One region of the Neorhizobium sp. P12A genome, then DNA from elsewhere that is predicted to be linked to it. Evidence: predicted binding sites of a transcription regulator. Region 1 holds the regulator's gene; each other region holds the start of a gene.

What was found. Region 1 encodes LexA, which represses DNA repair genes until DNA is damaged. Its sites were predicted from a motif close to TGTTCNNNNTGTGTTCNG; they were not measured.
Region 2: DTW90_RS09865 (PA0069 family radical SAM protein) is a predicted target of LexA. The motif match lies at 2,667-2,684, and genes of this name have one in related genera.
Region 3: dnaE (DNA polymerase III subunit alpha) is a predicted target of LexA. The motif match lies at 2,484-2,501, and genes of this name have one in related genera.
Region 4: DTW90_RS01045 (UvrD-helicase domain-containing protein) is a predicted target of LexA. The motif match lies at 1,602-1,619, and genes of this name have one in related genera.

The regions. Positions count from the first base shown of each region.
Region 1 covers NZ_QOVX01000010.1:94,829-99,039, forward strand. The annotation lists gene DTW90_RS24040 (ComEC/Rec2 family competence protein) at 1-1,379, shown strand, start outside; gene lexA (transcriptional repressor LexA) at 1,360-2,079, opposite strand; gene DTW90_RS24050 (VOC family protein) at 2,300-3,187, shown strand; gene kdsA (3-deoxy-8-phosphooctulonate synthase) at 3,184-4,029, shown strand; gene eno (phosphopyruvate hydratase) at 4,179-4,211, shown strand, end outside.
Region 2 covers NZ_QOVX01000002.1:789,390-793,600, forward strand. The annotation lists gene DTW90_RS09850 (F0F1 ATP synthase subunit B) at 1-358, shown strand, start outside; gene DTW90_RS09860 (ribonuclease HII) at 651-1,325, opposite strand; gene DTW90_RS09865 (PA0069 family radical SAM protein) at 1,440-2,597, opposite strand; gene DTW90_RS09870 (glycosyltransferase) at 2,739-3,257, shown strand; gene moaB (molybdenum cofactor biosynthesis protein B) at 3,260-3,808, opposite strand; gene DTW90_RS09880 (4-(cytidine 5'-diphospho)-2-C-methyl-D-erythritol kinase) at 3,808-4,211, opposite strand, start outside.
Region 3 covers NZ_QOVX01000004.1:347,906-352,116, reverse strand. The annotation lists gene dnaE (DNA polymerase III subunit alpha) at 1-2,260, opposite strand, end outside; gene DTW90_RS16040 (hypothetical protein) at 2,616-3,203, shown strand; gene DTW90_RS16035 (ABC transporter ATP-binding protein) at 3,229-3,912, opposite strand; gene DTW90_RS16030 (lipoprotein-releasing ABC transporter permease subunit) at 3,928-4,211, opposite strand, start outside.
Region 4 covers NZ_QOVX01000001.1:217,534-221,744, reverse strand. The annotation lists gene DTW90_RS01045 (UvrD-helicase domain-containing protein) at 1-1,549, opposite strand, end outside; gene DTW90_RS01040 (OmpA family protein) at 1,895-2,563, shown strand; gene DTW90_RS01035 (DUF2000 family protein) at 2,887-3,294, opposite strand; gene DTW90_RS01030 (AraC family transcriptional regulator) at 3,349-4,211, shown strand, end outside.

The sequences.
Region 1 (4,211 bases):
AGATTGCAGCTTTCGGGGCGCTGGTGACGGTGACGGCCTACTATATGATTTCCGGCTTCGGTGTCTCGGCAGAGCGCGCCTTCGTGATGATGGCGATCATGCTGGTCGCCGTCCTGTTCGACAGGCCCTCGCTCAGTCTAAGGAACGTGGCCCTCTCGGCAATCGCGATTCTGATATTGTCGCCCTCCGAGGCACTTGGCCCGAGCTTCCAGATGTCTTTTGCCGCAACGCTTGCCCTCGTCTCTGGCTATTCGCTCTGGCAGCGGCGGCCAAGCCGTGAGGGAGGGCTGCTGAGGCTACGGATATTCAGCCCGCTGGCTGTGGTGTTTCGCTTCTTCGGGGGTATTGCATCGACATCCTTCGTCGGCGGCCTGTCGACGGCTATCTTCTCGATCGAGCATTTTCACCGCCTGGCGACATATGGTCTTGTTGCCAATCTCGCCGCCATGCCCGTCGTGTCCTTCGTGGTCATGCCAGTCGGGATGCTCGCCGTGCTGCTCATGCCCTTCGGGCTCGACTATTATCCCTGGCAGGTGACAGGCGTGGGGCTCGACGCCGTAACCGCCATCGCCAAGACGGTTGCCGCGTGGGGCGGCAATATTCCATTTGCCCGGCTACCGCTCTGGCTCTTTCCAACCATCGTTGCCGGCTTTTTGCTGATGACGATGCTAAGAACGAAGTTGCGCCATGCCGGTGCCGTCTTGATTGCGGCATCGATCGCAATCGCCGCTCTGACACCTGAGACTCCCAAGACGGAAGTCCTGATCTCCGAGGACGGCGAACTCGTCGCTCTGCTACGCAACGGAAAGCTCGAACCCAATCGCGAGCGGCCGCCAGACTTTATTTTCGGACAGTGGCAGCAAGCGCTTGCGCTCTTCGATCAGCAACCGCCGAAAATGCTGCCTGCGGACGATACGACACCAACCCGCAAGGCCAAAACAGGGCCGCCTCTCAGGCTGGATTTCAATCAGCAGAAAATCCTGCGCGATGCCATGGCAGCCGCTCTGGATACCGTTCCCGAAGGAGGATTTGCCTGCCACCGCAAGGATTGGTGCGCCGCAATCCTGGACAATGGAAGGATCCTGCTGACGATCGATAACGCCGCCTATCTCGGCCCGGCCTGCGATATTGCCGACCTTGTCGTGATACCGGTGCGGCTGCGTCTCAACATCTGCCGTTCTGGTGCACAGTTGTTCACCGGCGCGACCCTCAGGCGCTCCGGCTCGGTCGAGATCGATCTGGCATCCGAAAAACCCGAAATAATAACCGCGTTTCAAGGCGTTCAACGCGCCTGGAACCGCCACCGGGCTTATGATTGGCGCTCCAACACCTTTGTCACGAGCCGGGACATATCATCGCTCAGTGATAGCGACGGATGAGCCCTACCAGTTTGCCCTGCACCTTGACGCGATCCGGTCCGAAAATGCGGGTTTCGTAAGCCGGGTTTGCTGCTTCGAGCGCAATCGAAGCGCCCTTGCGGCGGAAGCGCTTGAGCGTGGCTTCTTCGTCATCGACGAGAGCGACGACGATATCTCCGGGATTGGCGGTCGTCACGTTTCGGATGATGACCGTATCGCCGTCGAAAATGCCCGCCTCGATCATCGAATCGCCTTTGACTTCCAGCGCATAGTGCTCGCCGGAGCTCAGCATATCGGCAGGAACGACGATGTCGTGGGTATTGTTCTGAATAGCGGAAATCGGCACACCGGCAGCGATTCGCCCCATGACAGGCACGGAAACCGAGTTGCCCGAATCATCATTAGCCGGCTTCGTTGGAGCTGCCGCAACGGGCTGCGGTTTTCCAAGGCTCCCCTCGATGACACTGGGCGAAAAGCCCCGGCGTATCTGCGAAGGAGGGTTATATGCTTCGGGCAATTTGATCACTTCGAGCGCACGCGCTCGGTTCGGGAGGCGGCGAATGAAACCGCGCTCCTCAAGAGCTGTAATCAGCCGGTGAATGCCTGATTTGGAGGCGAGATCCAGCGCATCTTTCATCTCGTCGAATGACGGTGGAACGCCGGATTCCTTCATCCGCTCATGAATGAATAGAAGCAGTTCCTGCTGCTTGCGTGTCAACATCGTCATCGACCCCGATATGTGAAACAAATACAGAACAGACACTATATGTTCCATATGTGTTCCGCAAGTCCCTAAATTTTCGTGAAGTTTCCGCGAAAGAGCAAACTTTCTCTAATGTTTAGCTGGGTGGGCGCCGTTTTGACGCTTGTTCGGTCTACCATCCCGCTTGAATTGCTTGACCGAAAGGTGCAAACCATCGGCAGGGTAAGGGGATAATTCGATGAAGCCATTGCCGTATCCGCTCGACCACCTGGTCCTTCCGACCTTCAAGATCGCGTCGGCGCGCGAAAGACTGGGCAAGCTCGGCTTTACAGTTGCGGCCGATGCCCGGCATCCCTTTGGCACCGAGAATGCCTGCATCTTCCTCGCGGACAAGACTTATCTGGAGCCGCTGGGTGTTGCGAGCAGAGAGGAATGCGAGAGCGCGACGCTTGAGGGGAATGTCTTTACCGCTCGTGATCAAGCATACAGGTTCCGTCAGGGCGAGGACGGTTTTTCTGCCGTGGTCTTCGGAACCCCGGACGCGGCAGCAGACGATGAACGGCTGCGCGCCCATGCCATATCTGCCGGCCGAATGCTGGAGTTCACGCGACCGATGCAGATGCCGGACGGTTCGAAATCGACCGCCGGCTTCCGGTTGGCGTTTGCCGCCGATCTGCGCTCCCCTGATTTCTTTTCTTTCTGCTGCGAGCGCATCAATCCGTTCCCAACCGATCGCGATGCTCTCGAGAGGCATGCGAACGGTGCTGTCGGGTTGATAGAGGTGGCGCTATCGACGCCGGAGCCGGCTGCCTTCGCCGAATTTTTCGACAAGGTCGCAAACGGTCCGAAAATCACGCAGCAATCCTTCGGCCTGATGATCGAAGCGGCAAACGCCCGCATCGCGGTGCTGACGCCGCAGGGTATGGAAGCGTTCTACGATCTTCCCGTTCCCTCCTATGATTCCGGGCTGCGTGCGGGGGCAATCCTATTCCGCACGCGCGATCTTTCCGTGACAGCGGCGCATTTGGCTGGTAACGGCGTGAGCTACACGCATAAGAACCACCGTATCTTGGTAAGGGCAGCACCCGGGCAGGGCGCCCTGTTTGCCTTCGAGGAGACACAATGAGCAATCCGACCAATTCCGCAGTCGTCGCCGGCGAAGGCGCATCGAAAGTCACGTTTTCAAACAGCGGCAAGCTGTCGCTGATCGCTGGCCCCTGTCAGATGGAGAGCCGCGACCATGCCTTCATGATTGCGGGCGTGCTGAAGGAGCTTTGTGCCAAGCTTGGTATCGGGCTCGTCTACAAATCGTCTTTCGACAAGGCCAACCGCACCTCGCTTTCCGGCCAGCGTGGCATGGGGCTTGAGAAGTCTCTGGAAGTCTTCGCCGATCTCAAGAAGGAATTTGGCTTTCCTGTCCTGACTGACGTTCACACGGAAGAGCAGTGCGCGATTGTCGGAAAGGTCGTCGACGTGCTGCAGATCCCGGCCTTCCTCTCGCGCCAGACCGATCTCCTGATCGCGGCCGCCAAGACTGGCCGTGTGATCAACGTCAAGAAGGGCCAGTTCCTTGCGCCCTGGGACATGAAGAATGTGCTTGCCAAGCTGAATGACAGCGGCAATCCGAACGTGCTTCTGTGCGAGCGCGGCGCCTCCTTCGGCTACAATACCCTCGTTTCCGACATGCGCTCGCTGCCGATCATGGCGGCCATGGGCGCGCCGGTCATTTTCGACGCAACGCATTCGGTCCAGCAGCCGGGCGGGCAGGGCGGTTCGACTGGCGGCCAGCGTGAATTCGTGGAAACGCTGGCGCGTGCGGCTGTCGCTGTCGGCGTCGCGGGCGTCTTCATCGAAACCCATGAGGATCCGGACCATGCGCCGTCCGACGGCCCGAACATGGTGCATCTGAAGGACATGCCGCGGCTTCTTGAGAAGCTTCTGGCCTTCGACGCCATCGCCAAATCCTGATTCTTTCGGCCGCTTCAAAAGGCTGACATGATCTTGGGTTAGGCGGCTATATATGTTTCTCCAATCGGCGGCCGGAGCGGCATTGTAATTTCCCGGCCTTCGATTATGAGATTTCAATCGATTTATCACCCAGCGAGCAGGAAGAAACCATGACCGCAATTACCGACATCATCGCCCGCGAG
Region 2 (4,211 bases), on a different contig from region 1:
GCTGGCGGAAGCCAAGCGTCTGCGCGAAGAAGCCCAGCACCTGCTGGCCGAATACCAGCGCAAGCGCAAGGAAGCCGAAGCCGAAGCCGCCCATATCGTTGCCGCCGCCGAGCGCGAGGCAGAGATGCTGACGGCCGAAGCACGGAAGAAGACGGAAGAATTCGTTGCCAACCGCACGGCGCTTTCGGAAGCCAAGATCAAGCAGGCTGAAGTTGACGCAATGAAGGCGGTTCGTTCCGCTGCCGTTGACCTCGCGATCGCTGCTGCAGGCTCGGTTATCGCCAAGAAGGCAGATGGCGGTGTTCAGTCGCAGCTCTTCCAGAACGCCGTCGGCGAAGTGAAGAGCCGCCTGAACTAAGCAGCTCGCATCTGATGATTTTGAAAGGCCCCGCTTCGGCGGGGTTTTTTGTTTTTGGGGGTGCAGCTATTCCGAAAAGCTTGCGTCGTGCCAACCCCCTCTGCCCTGCCGGGCATCTGCCCCACAGGTGGGGAGATTGGCTGGGCGCACGGGCTTCCCCAAACAATTGGCATTTCTGCACATCGAAACGGTTGAAAGAGGGAAATCCCAAGCCACTTGTAATCTCCCCACCTGTGGGGGAGATGCCCGGCAGGGCAGAGGGGGGAATTGCAGGCACCTTTGCCTGCGACCCTTACTCCTCCACCACGCCCGCACCATCCTTGCGTAACGGCCTAAAACTCATGCGATGAAGCGAGCAGGGCCCGTGTTCCTCGATGCCACGCCGGTGTTGCGCGGTGCCATAGCCGGCATGCGCGGCAAAGCCGTAGGCCGGGAAGACCAGATGCGCCCGCGTCATCATCCGGTCACGCGTGACCTTGGCGACGATCGAGGCGGCGGCGATGGAGAGCGAGCGCGCATCGCCTTTGACGACGGCCTTGCCCGGGCAGGGAAGGCCTGGTGGAACGTCGAGCCCGTCGGTCAGCACGTAGCTTGCCGGCAGTGAGAGGCCGATCACGGCGCGGCGCATGGCGTCGAGGCTTGCCTTGCGGATATCCGTTTCGTCGATGCGGGTGGAGCTGGACGAGGCGATCGCGACCGTTGCCGTCTGAATGATCACTTCGAACAGCTCTTCGCGTCGCTGTGCCGAAAGCTGCTTCGAATCGTTCAGGCCGTCGGGAATGCAGTCGGGATCGAGGATGACTGCAGCAGCGACTACAGGACCGGCCAGCGGCCCGCGCCCGGCCTCGTCAGCACCCGCGACAGGCCAGTGCCCGGCCTTGCGCGCGGAGAGTTCCAGCGTGAAATCCGGAACGAGAGGAACGTCCTCGAAAAGCAGAGGAGAATCGGGTGGCGTGCGACGTGTCATGCGGCGGACCCTCGCACGCCAGCCCGATCTCCTGCAAGCCCCCGGCATCAGGGCGGCGGTCCGGGGGCTATATCGCGGGCAGGGATTGGAACTACCCGCGAAACTTGAAGATTGTCAGAGCAGCGAAAGCTGCACGCCGCTGCCATTGGGCGGCACGAAGAGATCGTCGCGCAGATGGATGCTGCGGCGGGTCAGCCCCAGCCGCTTCACGGCCAATTCGAAGCGCCGGCTGATCTGCCAGGCATAGGGGCCCGCACCTTTCATGCGCTTGCCGAACTCAGCGTCATAATCCTTGCCGCCGCGCATGGAGCGGACCAGCGACATCACGTGCCGGTAGCGGTCGGGATAGTTCTGCAGCAGCCAGTCGCGGAAAAGCGGGCTCACTTCCAGCGGCAGCCGCAGCATCACATACCCGGCTTCCAGCGCGCCAGCTGCCTTGGCCGATTCGAGGATGCGCTCCAGCTCATGGTCGTTCAGCGCGGGGATCATCGGCGCTGCCAACACCGAGGTCGGAATGCCCGCCTCAGACAGCGCCTTGATCGCCTGCAGCCGTCGTGTCGGCGTCGCCGCGCGTGGCTCCATCGTCCTCGCCATCTTGCGGTCGAGCGTCGTAATCGATAGCGCCACGCGCGCGATGTTCTTCGCCGCCATCTCCTGCAGGATGTCGATGTCGCGGATTATGAGGGCCGACTTGGTGACGATCGAGACCGGATGATTGGCCCTGTTCAGCACTTCGAGGATCTGGCGCATCACCTGCCATTCCTTCTCGATCGGCTGATAGGGATCGGTATTGGTGCCGATGGCGATCACCTTCGGCTTGTAGCCGGGCTTGGCAAGCTCGCGCTCCAAGAGCTTCGGCACATCCGGCTTGGCAAACAGCTTCGCCTCGAAATCGAGGCCAGCGGAGAGCCCCATATAGGCGTGCGTCGGCCGCGCGAAGCAATAGATGCAGCCATGCTCGCAGCCGCGATAGGGATTGATCGAGCGGTCGAAGGAAATATCCGGAGAGGTGTTGCGCGTGATCGCCGTACGCGGCTTTTCCACCTGCACTTCCGTCTTGAAGGGCGGGAGGTCTTCCAGCGTCTGCCACCCGTCATCGAAGCTCTCGCGCTGCGAGGGCTCGAAGCGGCCGGTTGGGTTCAGGCCGGCGCCGCGACCGCGCCTGCGATCGACCTCGATCCTGAGGCCCGCCGCTGCGATCATGGCGTCGGCAACGTCTGCCGTGTTGGCAGGTGCAAATGCAGCCTGCCCCGCGAGGGACTGTGGGTTCATCGATAGCTCCAAGGCGGCGGATGCTGTTGCATCCCGTTTCGACCTTGATTAAATTCCTATCGAGAAAACGAGAACAATGCAAGAACAAAAAGCGGAAATCCGCCGCTGGCAATTAATTGGGCAACGCTCTATAAACAGGCAATGTTGACAGTCATTATCGAATGCCAGGATCAGGAACCCGAGCTGGCGCAGACATTGGCAGCCCTTGTGGCGGGCGCGGTAGAGGGCCTCGTCTGCGACGTCGTCGTGCTGGATCATGGCTCTGGCGACGGCACCGAGCGGGTGGCCGACGCAGCCGGCTGCCGCTTTTATTCTGAGTGGGATATCAAGGACATCCTGCACTCTGCCCGCGGCGAATGGCTGCTTCTGGTCGAGCCGGGCGCACGGCCTCAGGCCGGCTGGATCGACGAGATTGCCGAATACGTATCGCTGAACAAGGTGCCCGCCCGGTTCACGGCTTCGCGCGGCTATCGCCGGCCGTTCCTGAAGCGAATGGGCCGCGCGCGACCGCCGCTGGAACTCGGATTTCTGGTCTCCAAGCGTCAAGCGATCGCGACCGCGAAAACAGGAATGCGGCTTGCGGAATTCACCAAGGGACAAAAGGCGCGCAGGCTGTCGAGCGAGATGATCCCATCCTGGGTTGCCCGGGCCGCGAGATAGGGTCAGCTGCCGCCGCGTTTCAGGTGCTCGTCGAGCCGCGGCATGATCTCCACGAAATTGCAGGGCATGTGCCGGTAGTCGAGCTGCGCCTTAAGGATGCCGTCCCAGGCGTCCTTGCAGGCACCGGGAGAGCCGGGCAGCACGAAGATGAAGGTGGCGTTGGCAACGCCGCCGGTCGCACGGGACTGGATGGTGGCCGTACCGATCTTGTCATAGGAAATACGATGGAAAACCTCCGAGAAGCCGTCCATGCGCTTCTCGAACAGAGGCTCCAGCGCCTCTGGCGTGACATCGCGACCGGTGAAGCCGGTTCCGCCAGTGGTGATCACCACATCGACCGAATCATCCAGTGTCCAGGCCTCGACCTGCGTCCTGATCCGCACCTTGTCATCGGGGACGATGGCGCGGGCTGCGAGACGATGGCCGGCCTCTCCGATGCGCGCGACGAGTGTATCGCCGGATTTGTCATCGGCCAGGGTCCGGGTATCCGAAACTGTCAGCACTGCGATGCCGACAGGAATGAAGGCGCGCGATTCATTTGTATTTGCCATCATTCGTCTCCTGAAATCGTCTCCGTCGCCTGGAAATACCAGCCCGGCTTCTGCCTGTGAAGCAATTCCGCCGCGGTTTCCGCCCGCGCGCGACCCGCAAATATCCCAAAGCAGGTGGCGCCGGATCCCGACATGCGCGTCAGCAGCGCGCCTGATTCGCTGAGCATCCGGGAGATGGCGGCAATGTCGGCACAAAGCGTCCTTGCCGGCGCCTCAAGGTCGTTGCGCAAGCTGCCAACCACGTCGAGCCAATCTTGGCGGCGACGCTCCTGAAGCGGATCGAAATCGAATTTCGGGTTGTCCCGGCTTTCCAGCGCGCGGAACACGTCTGGCGTGGAGACACCCACGAGTGGGTTTCCGAGCACCAGCGACATGGATGGAAAACCGGGAAGCGTCATGATCT
Region 3 (4,211 bases), on a different contig from region 1:
CACCGTTCTTGACGGCGCCGTCGACGAAGCGCTCGCGCTGCTGGTCCATCTCCGCCTTGATCTTCTTACCCATGGCGCGGCGCAGAAGATCGGCTTCGCCGAGGGAATAGCCCGACAGGACCTGGGCGATCTGCATCACCTGTTCCTGATAGACGATAACGCCCTGTGTTTCCTTGAGCAGATGGTCGATCGTCGGATGGATCGACTCTAGTTCTTCCTCGCCATGCTTGCGGGCGTTGTAGGTCGGGATATTCTCCATCGGGCCCGGGCGATAGAGCGCCACCAGCGCGATAATGTCCTCGATGCAGTCGGGGCGCATGCCGATCAGCGCCTTGCGCATGCCCGCACTTTCCACCTGGAACACGCCGACCGTCTCGCCGCGCGAGAGCATGTCGTAAGTGGGCTTGTCATCCAGCGGGATCGCCGCCAGATCGACCTTGATGCCGCGCTTGGCGACGAAATCGACCGCGACCTTGAGGACAGTCAGCGTCTTCAGGCCGAGGAAGTCGAACTTGACGAGGCCGGCCTGTTCGACCCACTTCATGTTGAACTGCGTGACCGGCATGTCGGAGCGCGGATCGCGGTACATCGGCACCAGCTTCGACAAGGGCCTGTCGCCGATGACGATGCCGGCGGCGTGGGTCGAAGCGTGGCGGTAGAGACCCTCGATCTTCTGGGCGATATCGAGCAAGCGGGCGACGACCGGCTCCTTGTCCGCCTCTTCCTGCAGTTTCGGCTCCTCCTCGATCGCCTTGGACAGCGGTGTCGGGTTGGCCGGATTGTTCGGCACCAGCTTGCAAATCTTGTCGACCTGGCCATAGGGCATTTCGAGCACGCGGCCGACGTCGCGAAGGGCGGCGCGCGCCTGAAGCGAACCGAAGGTGATGATCTGGGCCACCTGTTCGCGGCCGTATTTCTGCTGGACGTAGCGGATCACCTCTTCGCGGCGGTCCTGGCAGAAGTCGATATCGAAGTCCGGCATCGAGACGCGTTCCGGATTGAGGAAGCGTTCGAAGAGCAGCGAGAAACGCAACGGATCGACGTCGGTGATCGTCAGCGCATAGGCAACCAGCGAGCCCGCACCGGAGCCGCGGCCGGGGCCAACGGGGATATCATGCTGCTTGGCCCATTTGATGAAGTCTGCAACGATCAGGAAGTAGCCCGGGAACTTCATGCGCTCGATGACACTGAGCTCGAATTCCAGCCGTTCCCGGTAATCTTTCTCCTCGTAACCCGCCGACATGCCGAGCGTTGCAAGCCGCATGTCCAGGCCTTCGACCGCCTGGCGGCGAAGCTCGCCCGACTCGGCACGCTCTGCCTCCTCCGGGTCGTCGGTGGCGCCGGTAAAGCGCGGCAGGATCGGCTTGCGGGTCTTCAGGACGAAGGAGCAGCGCCGGGCGATCTCGACCGTGTTCTCCAGCGCCTCGGGCAGATCTGCAAAGAGCTTGGCCATGTCGGCGCGGCTCTTCAGATAATGATCCGGCGTCAGGCGAAAGCGGCTGTCATCCGAGACGATGGCGTTGTGCGCAACCGCCATCAGGGCATCATGCGCATCGTAATCGTCGCGGGTCGGGAAAAAGGCTTCGTTAGTCGCTACCAGCGGCAGGTCATGTTCATAGGCAAGGCCGATCATGCGCTGCTCGTGGCGGCGGTCGTAGGTGCCGTGCCGCTGCAACTCGACATACAGCCGGTCGCCGAACAGGCGCTTCAGCTGCATCAGCCGCGCCAAAGCCTGGGGCGCGTGCCCTTCCTTCAGCGCCATGTCGATCGGGCCGCCTAGCGACCCGGTCAAGGCGATCAAGCCGCCAGTCCCGATCTCCTCCAGCCAGGAGGCGCAGATGTGGACGGCCTGGGTACCCTCGCCGCCGAGATAGGCACGGCTGACGAGATCCACGAGACGCTCATAGCCCGCGTCGGTGGCAGCCAGAAGCACGATCGACGGCAGTTTGGCGAGCGCCTGCTGGCCGTTGCGCTTTTCGCCCTCTGCGGCGTCCTCCATATCGATCGACACCTGGCAGCCGATAATCGGCTGCAAGCCCTCGTCCATCGCCTTCTGGGAGAATTCCAGCGCGATGAAAAGATTGTTGGTGTCGGTAATGGCAATCGCCGGCTGGCTGTCGCTGGCGACCTTGGCAAGAATCTTCTTGAGCGGCAAAGCGCCCTCAAGAAGCGAATAGGCGGAATGGACGCGCAGATGCACAAACTCGGGAGCTTCTCCCAACGGCGCGCCTAATACGCTGCCCCCTGTCGTATCCGCCATGATATGCCTTTCCAAATGCCCGAGTCTTTCGCGCATATTTTCGGCATAGCTGGCGGCAAAGTCCAGTCGTGCTTACGTGGATCAGCCATGCATTACCGCGGGCCGATCCCCAAAATTACATCGCCATCATGATGAGGGAAAAACTGGCGACGAACATGACGATGGAGGTGAATGCTGCAATGTCTCGAATGATCTCGGTCATCTGTGCTCTCCTTACTCGTTATGTTTCTTTTTTGTTCTATTTCTGTTCGAGAGTCAACGGCAGTTTCGACGAATTTGTCGCGATATCTTTTAAAGTCTTCGACTATGGTTAAAACGGCCGGACACCATCCTGATCCGGGGAGCGCCAATCGAAATGAGAAATCTTATCCCGGCTATTCTTTTGTTCCTTCTGACCGGCGGGGTCGCCGCCGCCGAGGATATCGCGCCCGAGCACATCATCGACGCCACCACGGGCGATTGGGACAAGGACGGCAAGACCGATATGGCGATGCTCGTCGGCCCGAAGGAACAGGGCGACGATATCGCGATCTATATCTACCTGCGCGACAAGGATCACGACCTGTTGAAACTGGTCACGACGGCGCCGGCGAAAGTCTGGGGCAATGCAAGCCTCGACGGCATGTTCGGCCAGGACCCTGCGATCAAGGGCATGCCGAACGGCTCGATCGCCGTTCATTCGGAAAATAGCGGCGTCGGTCGCGACCGCTGGGACCAGACGCTGACGCTCGCCTATCGCAACGGCGCCTTCGTCGTCGCCGGCTACACCTATAACTACTATGACACGCTGGACCCTGATCACAACGGTTCCTGCGACTACAACGTTCTGACAGGCAAGGTAACGAAGGACGGCAAGGACAGTAAGGCTGATCCGAAGACGATCAAGATCGAGGACTGGGACGATCAGGTCGGGCAAACGGGCTGCGGCATCAAGCAGGACTGACGCCTCACACCCGGCAATCCGATCCTCACATTTCCACGACCTTCCCGTCGCTCAGCGTCACGCGGCGGTCCATTCGGGCCGCGAGTTCGTGATTGTGTGTCGCGATCATGGCAGCCAGACCGGACTGACGAACCAGTGCTTCCAGCGCGTCGAAAACGTAATGGGCCGTTGCCGGGTCGAGATTGCCCGTCGGTTCATCTGCCAGCAACACAAGCGGCGCATTGGCAACCGCGCGGGCGATCGCTACGCGCTGCTGCTCACCACCGGACAGTTCGGCCGGACGGTGATCGCCGCGATGACCGATGCGCATATAGTCCAGCAAAGCACTGGCGCGCTCGCGGGCTTCCTTGCGGGAGAGTCCGGCGATCATCTGCGGCATCATGATGTTCTCGGCTGCCGAAAATTCCGGCAGGAGATGGTGGAACTGGTAGACGAAACCAATATCGCTGCGGCGCATCGCCGTGCGGCGATCGTCGGACAGCCCGTTGCAGGCATTGCCGTTCAGGACGACGTCGCCGCCATCGGGATGCTCGAGCAAGCCGGCGACATGCAGAAGCGTCGATTTGCCTGTGCCTGACGGCGCAACGAGCGCGACGATCTCGCCCCTATGCAGCGAGAAATTCGCGCCCTTCAGGATGGAGAGCCTCGTTTCGCCTTGCCCGTAGTGACGCTCGATGCCCGATAGTTCGAGAACGACATGTCGTTTCATGGAATGAAGCAACCCTTATTCGTAGCGGAGAGCCTGCACCGGATCGAGCCGTGAGGCACGCCAGGCCGGAAAGATGGTGGCGAGGAAGGACAGTGTCAGCGCCATGACGACGACGGTGATCGTCTCGCTCAAATCCATTTCCGCCGGCAGTGTGCTGAGGAAATAGAGCTGCGGGTCAAACAGGACAGTGCCTGAGATCCAGGAGAAGAACTGGCGGATCGATTCGATATTGACGCAGACGAGAACGCCGAGCAGCACGCCCGCCAAGGTGCCGACGATGCCGATCGCAGCCCCGGTCA
Region 4 (4,211 bases), on a different contig from region 1:
CGAAAAGCGCCTTGCGCGGCTTCGGCTTCATCTCGTCGGTCTCGACCATCTCGGCGGCAGCCGCCAGCATCGGGATGTCGCGGGCGCGGGCATAGTCGTGCAGCGAGCGGACGGCGGTGTCGCCGAGGCCGCGCTTCGGCGTGTTGATGATGCGCTCGAAAGCCAGATCGTCGGCCGGCTGGCAGACGAGCCGGAAATAGGCCATCGCATCGCGGATTTCGAGCCGCTCATAGAAGCGCGGGCCGCCGATGACGCGGTAGTTCAGGCCAAGCGTGACGAAGCGGTCTTCGAATTCGCGCATCTGGAAGGAAGCGCGCACAAGGATCGCCATGTCGTTGAGATTGTGCTTCTTGCCGGATGAATCGCCGCGCTGCAGCGCCTCGATCTCTTCGCCGATAGCGCGGGCTTCTTCCTCTGAATCCCAGGAGGCATGCACCTGAACCTTGGTGTCGTCTGGATCGCTGCGGTCGGTGAAGAGCGTCTTTCCGAGGCGTCCTTCGTTATGGGCGATCAGATGGGCGGCCGCTCCGAGGATATGCTCGGTCGAGCGGTAGTTGCGCTCCAGCTTGATCACCTTGGCGCCGGGGAAATCCTTCTCGAAGCGCAGGATGTTGTCGACTTCGGCGCCGCGCCAGCCATAGATCGACTGGTCGTCATCGCCGACGCAGCAGACGTTCTGCGGCTCGCCCTTCGGCCGCTGGGCGAGCAGCCGCAGCCACATGTACTGCGCCGTGTTGGTGTCCTGATACTCGTCGACGAGGATATAGCGGAAACGCTGATGATAGTCCTTCAGGATATCCGGGTTCTGGCGGAACATCGCGATCGGGTGCAGCAGCAGATCGCCGAAATCGCAGGCGTTCAGCGTCTTCAGCCGGTTCTGATAGGCCGCATAGAGTTCGCGGCCGCGGCCGTTTGCAAAGGCGCGGGCGTCGCCCTCCGGAATGTCTGCCGGCAGCAGGCCCTTGTTCTTCCAGGTGTCGATCATGCCGGCGAACTGCTTGGCCGGCCAGCGCTTGTCGTCCAGACCCTCGGCCTGGATGATCTGCTTGATCAGCCGTACGACGTCGTCGGTATCGAGAATGGTGAAGCTGGAGGAGAGGCCGACCAGCTCTCCGTGCCGGCGCAGAAGCTTGACGCCGATCGAGTGGAAGGTGCCGAGCCACGGCATGCCCTCGACCGCGCCGCCGACGAGAAGCGCAATGCGCTCCTTCATCTCGCGCGCCGCCTTGTTGGTGAAGGTGACGGCGAGGATCTGGCTGGGGAAGGCGCGGTTGGTCGACAGGATATGGGCGATGCGCGTGGTCAGCACGCGCGTCTTGCCGGTGCCGGCGCCGGCGAGCACGAGAACCGGGCCTTCCAGCGTCTCGACGGCTTCCGTCTGTTCGGGATTGAGGCCGGCGAGGTAGTCCGGCCGGCGCCCGCTATCGCGCGCGGCCATCGCCCGGGCGGCGATGCCGCCGGCAACGGGCGGAGCGCCCGCCGCTGCAGGCGGTTTGCGCGGGGCGGGCTCTTCATCGAAGAAGGGAATATCGTCGTATCCGGTCGTCATGCGGCTCAATGTAGTGATTCGGCCCCGAAAGGCAAAAGGAACGGCTGATAATAAGAACAAAAAGGGCACATTTATGTGAGAGAGATGCTGGATTGCGCGCATCGCAGTGTCATTGCGCCGATTTTCAGCGGCCGCGCGCGCATTGGGCCGTGGCGTTAATATCCGGGGCGAGCGAGGGGATGGGGCTCGGTGTGTATGGCAACGAAATCGGTGCCGTTTGTGTCTTTAAGGAAGCGGTCGCCAAGAATTGCGTCTTGAGCCAAGTGCTTGAAAACGCCTCATCATCATATTGCCTTATTCCTTAATATTGGTCTCGACATCAAATTCGGGGAGACCAGCGATTCCATGATCAAGAAACTTGTCCTTGTAGCCATTTGCGCCACCTATCTGAGCGCCTGCACGACGACCGATCCCTATACGGGGCAGCAGAAGGTCTCCAATACGGCAGGCGGCGCTGCGATCGGTGCCGGCCTGGGTGCCCTTGCTGGTCTCGCGGTCGGCGGGTCGCCGGTCGGACGGCGCAATGCAGCCCTGATCGGCGCCGGCATCGGTGCGCTGGCAGGCGGCTCGATCGGCAGCTACATGGACCAGCAGGAAGCCGAGCTGCGCCAGCAACTGCAGGGTACGGGCGTCTCCGTCACCCGCGTCGGCGACCGCATCATCCTCAACATGCCTTCGGCGATCACCTTCGATACCGACCAGGATGCGGTGAAGCCGGAATTCTATCCGACGCTGAACTCGGTCGCGATCGTGCTGCGCAAGTTCAACAAGTCGCTGATCGACGTCAACGGCCACACGGATTCGACCGGCAGCCTGCAGCATAACCAGGACCTGTCGCAGCGCCGCGCCATCTCGGTCGCCGGCTATCTCGGCAGCCAGGGCATCGACCAGCGTCGCGTCTCGGCCGTCGGCTTCGGCCCGTCGCAGCCTGTTGCCACCAATGCGACCGAAGCCGGCCGCGCCCAGAACCGCCGTGTCGAGATCCAGATCTCGCCGCTCACGCAGAATGGGTGAGGCGCGGTCCGGCGTAGCCGGAGCAATCGATCCAGTGAATCGATTGCAGCGCCGAACGCCCGAAGCGTAAGCGCAGGGCCGGTTGGTTCGGCGCGACGAGGGGCTTCTTGCTTGCGTGGGAACCCCTCATCCCCCTGCCGGGACCTTCTCTCCTCGGGGAGAAGATACAAGCGCCGACGCTTCGCAGATCTCAGCGGTCGAAATAGGAGTGATTTGGGTGCAGCGGCATCCGTCTTCTCCGCTTGGGGAGAAGGTGCCCGAAGGGCGGATGAGGGGTTCCCATCCGTCATATACCGCGGGATGCGCGGCACAAACCTCACCCCTCACTCATGCATCTTCGCCCCCTTGACGATCTTGTCGACAAGCTTCTTGTCCGCCCGTAGCGCAATGCCGACGACCTTGGCGTCCTCCGGCGCGAATTCCGAAAAGACCGCGCGGTTTGCCGCATCATGGCCCGTCGCAAACATTTCCTCGATGAAGACGGAGGCTGCCACTTCGCGTTCAAGGGACCGGCGATGGACCGCTGCGATCGTTTCTTCATCGGCGGACAGCACGATGATCGGCTGGACCGATAGCGCATTGTAGATATTGCCCGCCCGGTCGCGATAGGGCTCGCCGATGATATCGGGATATTGCCCGACGATACCTGATGTCAGGAAGGCGGTGACGTTCAGCTTTTGCCATGACGCAAGATTGTTTCGCAGAACGATCGCGATTTTGGTATCAAACATGGATGGTCTCTTTCATGCGGTGCCAAGGGGGCGGATTCGGGAGATAGAAGAGTGATCGATGTATCCGGGCAGATACTTAGAGGTCTTGAACGTTCGTGCGTGCCGGCCGAGCGCGACCGGATCGTCGCGGCGCCCACCAATCCCGGTATCGAGCGCATCCAGGCGCAGTTCAGGGGTAATGCCTTCGGGCTGCACCGCCACGACACCTATGGCCTTGGGGTGACGATGCGCGGCGTGCAGACCTTCGCCTATAGGGGCGAGCGGCGCTACAGCGTGCCAGGCCGGGTTATCGTGCTGCATCCGGGCGAGCTGCATGACGGCGGCGCGGCTACGGATGACGGCCTGCTGTACCGCATGCTCTACATGGAGCCGCAGCGGCTGCTTGAGGGGCTGGAGCAGGCGGGCGCCAGCTTGCCTTTTGTCGACGATCCCATCATCGAGGACGGGCCGCTGGCGTCGCTCCTGATGAGCGCGCTTACGGATCTCGAACAGACGCTAGACGAACTGTTCCTTGATGATTTCATCGTCCGGCTGGGATCAGGTCTTGCTGTCCACGCCAAGCAGTTGCAAAGGCCGCTCGGCGCCGTCGCGTGGAATCAGGCGCGGGCGGCGCGAGACTATCTCGAAGCTCATGTGCTGCGCGGCGTCGGCTCGAAGGAGCTGGAAGAGGTCACCGGCCTTGACCGATTTGCCCTTTCTCGCCATTTCCGCGCTGCTTTCGCCACAAGCCCGCACCGCTTCCTGCTGATGCGCCGCCTGCAGTGGGCAAAGGCGATGATTGCCGATGGCGAGCCGCTGGCGGAGGTTGCCGCTGCCACGGGCTTTGCCGACCAAAGCCATCTGACGCGGCATTTCAAGAAGACCTTCGGGATTGCGCCCGGCGCTTGGGGTGCCATGGTCGGGGCAGGGCGGGCGTC